DNA from 2 places in the Tsukamurella soli genome. Region 1 is predicted to be linked to the other one. Evidence: riboswitches for the same ligand, from Rfam matches in the RefSeq annotation. Region 1 holds a riboswitch; the other holds the start of a gene.
The links. Region 1 has a riboswitch for fluoride ahead of ABD908_RS20015 (universal stress protein). Riboswitches for the same ligand answer to the same signal wherever they lie in the genome.
Positions count from the first base shown of each region.

Region 1 (4,990 bases):
GTCGCACGAGCTCTCGACACCCAGGACGATCACTGCTTCTCCTCTTCGGCCGGCGCCGGGCGGCGCATCGTGTAGGCGTCCGCGCCCGACGGCCGGTAGTACCGCTTACGCAACCCCACCCGCTCGAATCCGACCCGCTCGTACAGCTCGATCGCCCGGTCGTTGTCGGTGCGGACCTCCAGGAACAGGGGACCGCCGTGGGCCTCGGCGTCGGCGAGCAGCGCGGCCAGCAGCGCCCGGCCCACGCCCCTCCCCTGGTGGGCGGGGTCGACGCCGATCGTGTGGATCTCCGATTCCGGCTCCGCCGCCGAACCGAGCAGGCCGATCGCGGCGTAGCCGATCAACACCTCGCCGTCGCGGGCCGCATAGACGCGCACGTGCGGCTGCCGCAGCTCGGACACGAAAGCCCGTGCGGGCCAGGGGTCGTCGCCGGGGAACAGGATCCGCTCCAGTTCGGCGCAGCGCGGCGCGTCGGACTGCCGCAGCGGTCCGACTGTGAACTCGCGCGACGCCGAAGAGGACTCAGGCGCCACGGAACGCCATCTCCACTGCGTCGGGGCGGCGCAGGTACAGCGGCACCAGCGGCCGCGGCGGGGTGCCGATCAGCGGTGCCCCGACGGCGGCGAGGGTCGCGGGCGTCGGCGCACCTTCGGCCAGCACGCGCGCCCCGCCACCGTCGACGGTGGCGGCGCGCCAGTCACCGTCGAGCCCGAACTCGGCGGGTGCGCACACGCCGGGCCCGGCGGTCCGGACACCGTCGGCGTATCGGGCCCAGTACACCTCTCGGCGCCGCGCGTCGGTGAGCACCAGGACGTCACCGTCACCACCCACCCCGATCGCGTCCAGGCTGCACACGCCGTGCACCTCGATGCCGAGCGCGTCGCCGAACGCGGCGGCGGTGGCCATGCCGACCCGCAGTCCGGTGAACGGACCGGGTCCGCAGCCGACGATGACCGCGCCCAGGTCCGCACGCGCCACCCCGGTCTCGGCGAGGCACTCGAGGATGAACGGGGTGAGCACCTCCGCATGGCCGCGCGAATTCGTCTGGCCGCGCTGGGCGAGCACCGTCGCGGCATGCGGGGCGTGGGGGTCGAGGTCGACGACGCCCACCGTGAGCGACGGCGTGGCCGTGTCGAGGGCGAGGACGAACACCCGTGCAGTCTACTGAGCGCTCGGGTGCTACCGAGCGACCACGTACCCCAGCGCACAGGCACCCAAGGACACCAGCAGGGACACCGTGGCATAGGTGACGGCGGCGACGTTGCGTCGCTCCTGCAGTAGCCGGACCGTCTCGACGCTCGCGGTGCTGAACGTGGTGTAACCGCCGCACAGGCCGGTGGCCAGCACCGTCTCGAGCGATCCGTCGATGGAGTGGCCGGCCAGCAGGCCCGCGAGCGAGCCCAGTACGAGCGAACCCGTCACGTTCACGACGAACGTCGCCCACTGGCCCATGCGGGTCCAGCGGTATCGGATCGCGCCGTCCACCAGGAGCCGCAACGACCCGCCGAAGCCGCCGACGAGCACGACGAACAGCGCGGTCACCGTCGCACCGCCCGCCGCAGGCCCCTTCCGATCCGGCGGACCGGACTCGCCATGGCGACTCCCGCGGTGGCTGCCAGTACGCCGCCCGTGATCGTCGCGACCACGTACACCAGAGCCGTGCCGACGTCGGCACCGGCGAGCATCGTGTGGATGTCGAGCATGAACGTGCTGTACGTGGTCAATCCGCCGCAGAAGCCCGTGCCCAGCAGCAGGCGGGTGTGCCGGCGCACCCCGTGATCGGGCCCCGAGAGGACGAGCGTCTCGAGCAACACACCCAGCACGAACGCGCCGACCATGTTGACGATGAACGTCGACCAGGCGAAGTGCCCCGGCGACGTGGGCAGCAGGCGCGCCAGACCGTACCGTGCGGCGGTCCCGACCGCGCCGCCCACGAACACCAGCGCGATGCTCGTGGGACGCAGGTGCAGTGGGCGCGGCGCGGCGGACCGCGACGACGTCTGCTCCTTACGGACGAGTGGGCCGGTCATGACCGCTCACCCGTCGGCTCGACCGGAACCAGGACGATGGGCACGGTGTGGTTGTGGGCGATGACCCCCCGTGCGAAGCGGTTGCCGAAGAACTCGTCGAGCACACCGAGCAGCCCGCTGTGCGGGCTGCCGAGGACCACCGCATACGCACCGACCTCGCCGGCAACCCGCAGGAGCAGCTTGGACGGCGACTCACCGCGGGCCACGTGATAGGTCCACCCCGCTGTCACCGCCCCCAACAGCTGCTCCTTGGCGGCACGTGCGAGGTCGTCGAGGCGCTGGTCGACCAGTTCCTCCCAGTCGCCGGAGTCCGGGTCCATCGGGGTGTCGGCGAAGTCGTGGATGTGCACCACATCGACCCGGGCGCGGATGCGTTCCGCGAGATCGGCGGCGAACCGCAGGGCGGCTACGCTGGACGGATCACCGTTCCAACCGACTACCAGGTTGGGATCGCCGGGCGTGTACCGCTCGGACGTGTGGTCGACGAACACCGATCCGGATCGGTCCATCTCCACCGCGGGCGCTCCCGCACCTCCGCCGTCCGTACCACCGTCTTCACCGGACCGCGCCGTGTGGTCGGGCACCGTGTACCTCCTCCGCAGTCGCCGTCCCGGCGCGGAGTCGGCTCCGACCACCGGGACACTCGTGTCGCAGGAACTATCAGCACTGGTGCGGTTCGGGATCGATACTCCCTGGCGAGTTCCATCACCGGTGGTGAACACTACCCCGCATCGAATAGGCGATGCCACTCGAACGCGCGACCGAAAGCGCCGTGGCAGGCGTGTTTCCAGCGACGACCGGCGGACTGTGACCGATTTCACACCCGTCATCCGTGCGGCCGCCTCGCAGCTGCTGTCCGGCCGCGCGGTCAGCCCTCGAGCGGCAACGCGAGCGCCGCGATCAGGCGTTCGGCGACGGCACGCACCTCGGCACGCGCCCGATCCGGGTCGGCGGCGCGCGAGACGTACAGCGCGGACTCGTCGATCGCCCCGAGCAGCACGTGAGCGGTGGGGCGGACCGGCTGATCGGGGATCCGGCCGATCGCGATCGCGTGGTTCATGAGCCCCTCGATGACGGCGAGACCGTAGGCCTCACCTCGCGCACGCCACTCCTCCCACCCCAGGACGGCCGGCGCGTCGATGAGCAGGATCCTGCTCATCCCCGGGTCGGTGAGCGCGGCGACGACCTCGTCGAACCCACGCAGCAACGCGGCCAGCGGGTCGTCGTCGCCGGCCTCGGCGACGATCGCCATCGCGCGTCCCACCGCCTCGGCCTCGGTGTCCTCGTAGACGGCGGTGAACAGCCCGAGCTTGTCCCCGAACTGGTGGTAGAGCGCGCCGCGGCTCACGCCGGCCGCCTCGACTATCGCCTGGGTGCCCACATTGCCGTAGCCGTGCTCGGCGAACAGGCGCCGGGCGGCCGCCGTCAGGGCCGCCTTGGTTGCTGCCGTGCGGTCGGCCTGGGTCCGCCTATTGACTTCCATACAGGTTGCACGTAACTTTCATACAGAGTGTTCGTAAATCTTCGCACGAGAGCAGGCCATTCGATGCCCACCTCCTCACTCCCCTCCGGAACCGTCGAATACCGCGTCTACGGGCCCGATGGATCAGAACGTCCCCCCGTCGTCTTCGTCCACGGTGTGCTCGCACCCGCCGCCCTGTGGCACGAGGTCGCCGCCCGCCTCGGCGCGGCCGGATTCCGATGCTATGCCCCCGACTGGCCGCTCGGTTCGCACCGCATCCCGTGGGGGTCGTCGGCCGACCGCTCCCCCGCCGGTGCCGCGCGGCTGATCGCCGACTTCCTCGAGGCCCACGATCTGCGCGGCGCGACCCTGGTCGGCAACGACACCGGCGGCGCGCTCTGCCAGTTCCTCGTGGACGCGCGCCCAGACCTGGTGGGGCGGCTGGTACTGACCAACTGCGACGCGTTCGACCAGTTCCCACCGCAGCCCTTCAAGGCCACTCTGGGCCTGATGAAGTCGAAGGTGATCACCCGGATCATGCTGCCCGCCATGTGGTTCCGATCGATACGGAATTCACCACTGGGCTATGGACTGCTCGCGACCGACCCGGATCCCGCGTTCACCGCGGCGGCGATCGCCCCACTGCGCGACGCCGCGATCCTCGACGACCTCGTGGCCTTCCTCCGGCAGGTACGGCCGGCCGATCTGGCGGCGGTGACGTCGCGTCTGGAGTCGTTCACCGCTCCCGTCGCACTGGTGTGGGGCATGGCCGATGGCGCGTTCACGCCGGCGCTCGGTCGGCGACTCGCAGCGGCGATCCCGGGCGCGACGTTCACCGAGGTCCCCGGCTCGCGGACGTTCGTCGCCCTCGACCGGCCCGAGGCCGTGGTCGACGCGGTGACCCGGATCAGCGCGGTGCCGACGGCGAGCGGCCCCGATCTGTCATAGGGCGGGTGCACGATGGAGTCATGGTCAACGCACAGCGCATCCGCGACGCCGACGTCCCCGACTGGGCGCCGATCCTCCGCACCCTCCGCACCCGCTTCGAGACCGGGTCGTTCGCGGCCGGCGTCCGGCTGGTCGACGCGTTCGGCGCGGCCGCCGACGCCGCGAACCACCACCCCGAGATACTTCTGACGTACGGCCACATCGACGTGCGGTTGACCAGCCACGACGCCGGCGAGGTCACCGACCGGGACATATCCCTGGCACGGACGTTCTCGGGAATCGCAGCGGCGCAAGGCGTCTCGGCGCGGCCGACCGCGATCACGGTGGTCGAGCTGGGCTTGGACACGGCGGACAGTACCGCGATCGCGCCGTTCTGGGCCGCGGTACTCGGCGCGCCGCTGGGCGCCGACGGCGACGTGCCCGACCGCACCGGCTTCGGGACGACGATCTGGTTCCAGGACACCGATCTCCATGATCCGCCGCGCCAGCGGTTCCACCTCGACGTGATCGTCGACCCGCGCGAGGCGCCAGAACGGATCGCCGCCGCCCT
Region 1 covers NZ_BAABFR010000081.1:17,078-22,067, reverse strand. The annotation lists gene tsaD (tRNA (adenosine(37)-N6)-threonylcarbamoyltransferase complex transferase subunit TsaD) at 1-33, opposite strand, end outside; gene rimI (ribosomal protein S18-alanine N-acetyltransferase) at 30-533, opposite strand; gene tsaB (tRNA (adenosine(37)-N6)-threonylcarbamoyltransferase complex dimerization subunit type 1 TsaB) at 523-1,152, opposite strand; gene ABD908_RS20025 (fluoride efflux transporter FluC) at 1,180-1,542, opposite strand; gene ABD908_RS20020 (fluoride efflux transporter FluC) at 1,539-2,030, opposite strand; gene ABD908_RS20015 (universal stress protein) at 2,027-2,614, opposite strand; fluoride riboswitch at 2,675-2,749, opposite strand; gene ABD908_RS20010 (TetR/AcrR family transcriptional regulator) at 2,899-3,513, opposite strand; gene ABD908_RS20005 (alpha/beta fold hydrolase) at 3,577-4,440, shown strand; gene ABD908_RS20000 (VOC family protein) at 4,461-4,990, shown strand, end outside.

Region 2 (4,990 bases), on a different contig from region 1:
AGGGACCGCGACCGCCGGTGGTGGGTCCGCATCAGCACACCGAACACGACGACCGCCACCAGCAGGTCGAACAGGAAAGCCACCTCGAGGATCAGCGGCATACCGGCCGCCACCACCAGGCTGGCCAGCGACACGCCGTTCTCGAGAGAGAAGAACCCGATCGCCTGGCTGACCACGTCGCGGCGCAGGATCATCAGGACGAACGCCACCAACACCACCGCCACCGAGAGGCTCAGCGCGGCGACGGGCAGGACCCTCGACTGCACACCCAACACCCCGACCGCGAAGAACCCGAAGCCGGCGACGGCGATCGAGACCAGCACCTCGCTCGCCACGCCCAGGGCGCCACTCCCCGCGATCTCCTCGGACGCGTCGCGCAACAGCATGTACACCACCGCCGGCACCACGATCACCTTGAGCAGGAACGACAATCCGGCGAGCGCGTAGAGCTCCGGGATCCCCCGACCGGCCGCCACCACAGCAGCCAGGACGCTCAGCGTGAACGACTGCGCGGCGTACAGGCGCACCTGCGCACGCAGCAACGCCGAACGCAGCATCCCGAACTCGAGGAGCAGCACGAGAACCGCGACGGTGTTGGCGGTTCCGTCGAACACCGACGGTGCCGAGGGTTTCGACGTCGCCGCGCTGCCGATCCGCGCTGCCGATCCGCGCGGCCGTGACGAGCATTGCGGCGGGCTCGAGATACATCAGCCACCTCCCAGGTAGAGGGTGAAGATCGCCAGCACCGCCAGCAGGAATGCCGCCGACACGAACTCGGTGATCTTGAACAGCCGCAGTTTGGCGAACATGTTGTCCAGCAGGGCGATCGCGACGCCGAGCAGCAGCGCCTTCCCGACGATCGCGGCGGCGGCCAACGCGATGTCGGTCGGTCGCGCCGTGGACGCCATGCCCCAGGGCGCCACGAACACATTCAGAAGGATCACGTACAGCACCATCTGCTTGGTGGCCGAGCCCCACTTCAGCAGCGCCAGCAGCGGACCGGAGTGCTCGAAAGGCCTTCCGCCCTCGATCATCCCGAGCTCGATCAGGCCCGAATGGGTCTCCACGGGGATCCGCGCCGTCTCGAACAGGATCACCATCAGCAGGGCGGCCGAGGCCAGCAGGTGTGCAGGGCGGACGATCTGCGCCGGCCCGCTCCGGACGGTGGCACCCAGCACGTACGGCAGGTCCGTGGTGGTGATCAGCCCGACGGTCATCACCACCAGCAGCAGTACCGGCTCGGTGATCGCGGAGAACGACTTGGAGCGGCTCGACGCGAGTTGTGCGTAGCCGTCGCCGGTCTCTGCCGCCGCGACCGCGACGAAGAAGCTGGCCATCGACAGGATCAGGCCGCCGCCGAAGATGTCGCCCATGTAGCCCAGCGGCAGCGCGAAGCTGGTGAGGACGGGGATCAGCATAGGCACCGTCAGGTAGCACGCGAAGGACAGCGCGGGCGCGAGGAAGTAGAGAACGCTCGCGCCGGTCGGGGCGAGGGTCTCCTTGGAGAAGTCCTTCGCCAGGTCGTAATACACCTGGAGCACCCGTGGTCCTCGTCGACCCTGCATGCGGGCCTCCACCGACGCGATGAAGCCGCTGACCAGTGGGGAGGCCAGCAGAACCACCACGACCTGCAGGACCTGCACGGCTGCAACGGGAATCGCGGGCACGGGTCGGGCCTCAGCCGGCTGCGCGGGAGGCGCGGTGGGCGCCGAGGGCCCCGAGTGGGACCACGACCATGTTGTTGTCGATCGGCTGCTTGTCGCGGCCGAGTCCGTCGACGACGGTCCGGTACGCCCCCGCGTCCAGTACGGACTGGTACCTGCGGTGATAGTGGCCGTGCCACAGACGTGCGGGCCGCACCTGGTCAACCAGTCGCCGCAGTGTGTCCCGGCAGTGGTCCGCCCCCTCGATGTCTTCCGGCGGAAAGCCGATCCGGTCGTGGGTCAGCTCTGGAATCGCCACGCCCGCAGGGCAGTCGTGGCAGAACATCGCATCGGCCGGGCCCGCTGCCGCGATGGCGTCGACCTGGTCCTCGCGCAAGATCTCCTGCGGCCACCACGTCTTCCCCGGCTTGCGCAGTACCCGATCCAGGGAGTACGCGCCGCCCACCGCGAGGCAGTAGGTGATGCCCCACCGCCACCGGAACCCGCGGGGTAGGTGGACGATCCGCTCGCGGAGGTAGCGCAGGCCGTCGTCGGCGACGGGGCGCTCCAACAGCCTGTCGTAGTTCTCGTGATTGCCCTCGACGAAACCGAGGATCATCTCGTCCTCGTTCAACTCCGCCTCGAGACCATCGAGGAACTCGTCGGTGAAGTCGAAGCCGAAGTCCCCCAGGTGGATCAGGACGTCGGCGTTGCGCTGCCGCGCATGACGGATCACCTCGCGGCCGTACGACAGGTTCGCGTGCCAGTCACCTGCGAGCGCGACACGCTCGGGGGTGCGGAGGAACCCCCGCGTCGGCGTGGGGTGGTGGGGGACCAACCACATGGTGGGCCTTTCTCGACGGAGCGTGGACTGGTCGGGTTCCCGGGGGATCCTCAAGCTGGTGCGCGACGGTGTCCGCGTCGATCGACCGGGACGAAAAGCATAGGCAGCGTGTGGTTTCGCGCGAGTATTCCGCGTGCGACGTGGTGGCCGAGTACCTCCGCGATGATCGCGAAGATGCCCGCGTGCGGGCTGCCGAGGATCAGCATGTAGGCGTGCAGGTCGTCGGCGAGCCGCAGCAGCAGCCGGGCGGGCGCCTCCCCGCGTGCCACGTGATAGGTCCACCCGTTCCGCAGGCCGGCCAGTTCGTTCTCGATCCGGTGGGTCAGTAGGTCGAGATGCGCCTGGACCTGCTCGTCCCAGTCGACCCCGTCGGGGTCCTCGGGCATGTCGCTGAGATCATGGACATGGACCACGTCCACCTGCGCGTCGAGGCGGACGGCGATCTCGGTTGCGAATCGCACCACGGCGAGCCCGTCGTCCGAGCCGTCCCAGCCCACGAGGATACGGATGCGGTGGTGGTCGCCGGTCGCCCGGTCTGCGACGAGTGAAGTGGATCCGTCCACGGGCCCTCCTACGCAGCGCGTCCGGGCACGGCCCGGACTCACTCGTAGGAACCATCAGCGGGAATGCGGTTCGGCCGTCACCGGCACCGGCGGGATCCATCGCCGTGATGGTGAGGGTACGCCGATCATCGCGTGCATTGCCAGCTTTCAACGATGCTGAATCGACGGCCGGGCCCTCTGTGCGGGCTGCATAGACCAGTCAATGCGTAAGTGATTGCTTACGTATCGTGCCCACTGCCACCGTCGATCCCTGGCACGCGCTCGCCGATCCGACGCGGCGTCGCGTATTCGCCCGCGTCGCCGGCGCGTCCTGCTCGACGCGCGGCTGGTCGAGGTGCACGCCCGCGGCCGGGAGCGGATCTACCGCCCGCGGCCCGACGGCCTGGCTCTGATGCGCCGCGAGCTCGAGTCGTACTGGAACCAGGCCCTGATCACGTTCAAAGAAGTAGCCGAGCAGACGTGTTCGCCGAAGTCGACACCCGAAGGGAACCCCGAATCATGAGCAGCGACCCCGCCGCCATCCGCGTGAAGATCGCCGTCGACGTGCCCGTGGACCACGCCTTCCGGGTGTTCACCGAGCGCTTCGACGAGATCAAGCCCCGGGAGCACAACCTGCTCGCGGTACCGATCGAGCGCACCGTCCTCGAGCGGTTCCGTGCCGCCGTCGGGAGCTGGGGGCAGGATCGCAGTTCCGCTCGCAGCGAGTCGAATGGAAGGTTGCGGGCCGGCGTGGCGTTGCACCCCGTGACGTCGACGGACAGGAGTCCCCATGACCACCGCATCGCGCACTCGATTCGCCGCGGACTGGCAGGACTGGCACGCCGCCCGCGAGCGTGACCTCGCAGCCCCGTTGGGGTGGTTGGCGATCACGCGACTGGAGTGGCTCGGCCCCGAGCCGGAGCGGTTCGACGGGCTGCCCGGGGCCTGGTGGTTCGACGGCGATACTGCGCACCATGAGGGCGACGACGGTGCGCGGCGCGACTTCACCTTGCATCCGACCGGCCCGGGGGAACTCGTCGAGGACGGCGACCGCCGGATCGAGGTCGCCCGCCGCGGCGACGGCTACCTGATCCGGGTGCACGAAGCGGAGTCGCCAGTGGTGCGTGCGTTCCGCGGCGTGCCCGCGTTCGATCCCGACGAGGCGTGGGTCGTGTCGGCGCGCTTCGAACCGTACGCCGAGCCGCGCCCCGTCACCGTCGGTGCCGTGGCCGAGGGGCTCGAGCACGTGTACACCTCGCCCGGCGAGCTCGTGTTCGCGTGGGAAGGCGCCGAGCGCCGGCTGATCGCGTTCAACGGCAAGGGATCTGGACTCTTCGTTCTGTTCACCGACGCGACGTCGGGCGTGAGCACCTATGCCGCGAACCGCAGTCTGGCCGTCGCCGCATCCGACGCTGTGCTCGCCGCCGGCGGCGAGGTGGTGCTGGACTTCAACCGCGCCGTCAACCTGCCGTGCGCGTTCATCGACTTCGCGACCTGCCCGCTCCCGCCCGCGGGTAACCACCTGCCGTTCGAGGTCACCGCGGGGGAGCGGACTCCATTCGAGCGCGCGTGAACCGATTCGCTCAGTAGTCGCGGCCGGTGAGGCCGCGGTAGACGAATCGGGTCAGCGCCTCGACGGCCTCGTCGTCCGTCGGTGTGTCCGCGGGCTGTTCCAGCCAGGCCTGCGCGGCACCGTCGAGCAGGCGGTACATCATCACGATCGACAGATCGGCCGTCGCCGGTAGCCGCATGCCCGCGGCGGTGACGCGGTCGAGGTGGTCCTCGATGTCGGCGGCCTGGGTTGCTGTGAACTCCGCGAGGGTCCGCGCGAACTCGTCGCTGACCAGCGCGGCCTGGCCGAGCGCGCGCATCGTCGGCGCATGCTGCCGGTAGAAGTGCCAGTACTGCGCGACGTGCCAGCGCACCGCCGCGGGATCGGAGAAGTCCGAGAGATGGTCGCC
Region 2 covers NZ_BAABFR010000030.1:14,855-19,844, reverse strand. The annotation lists gene ABD908_RS11495 (hydrogenase) at 1-614, opposite strand, end outside; gene ABD908_RS11490 (respiratory chain complex I subunit 1 family protein) at 708-1,667, opposite strand; gene ABD908_RS11485 (metallophosphoesterase) at 1,678-2,487, opposite strand; gene ABD908_RS11480 (universal stress protein) at 2,538-3,050, opposite strand; fluoride riboswitch at 3,089-3,163, opposite strand; gene ABD908_RS11475 (hypothetical protein) at 3,265-3,552, shown strand; partial or broken gene ABD908_RS27640 (ATPase) at 3,549-3,698, shown strand; gene ABD908_RS11465 (DUF1684 domain-containing protein) at 3,820-4,602, shown strand; gene ABD908_RS11460 (TetR/AcrR family transcriptional regulator) at 4,613-4,990, opposite strand, start outside.
Region 2: linked by a shared signal. The riboswitch ahead of ABD908_RS11480 (universal stress protein) and the one ahead of ABD908_RS20015 (universal stress protein) in region 1 are both predicted to bind fluoride.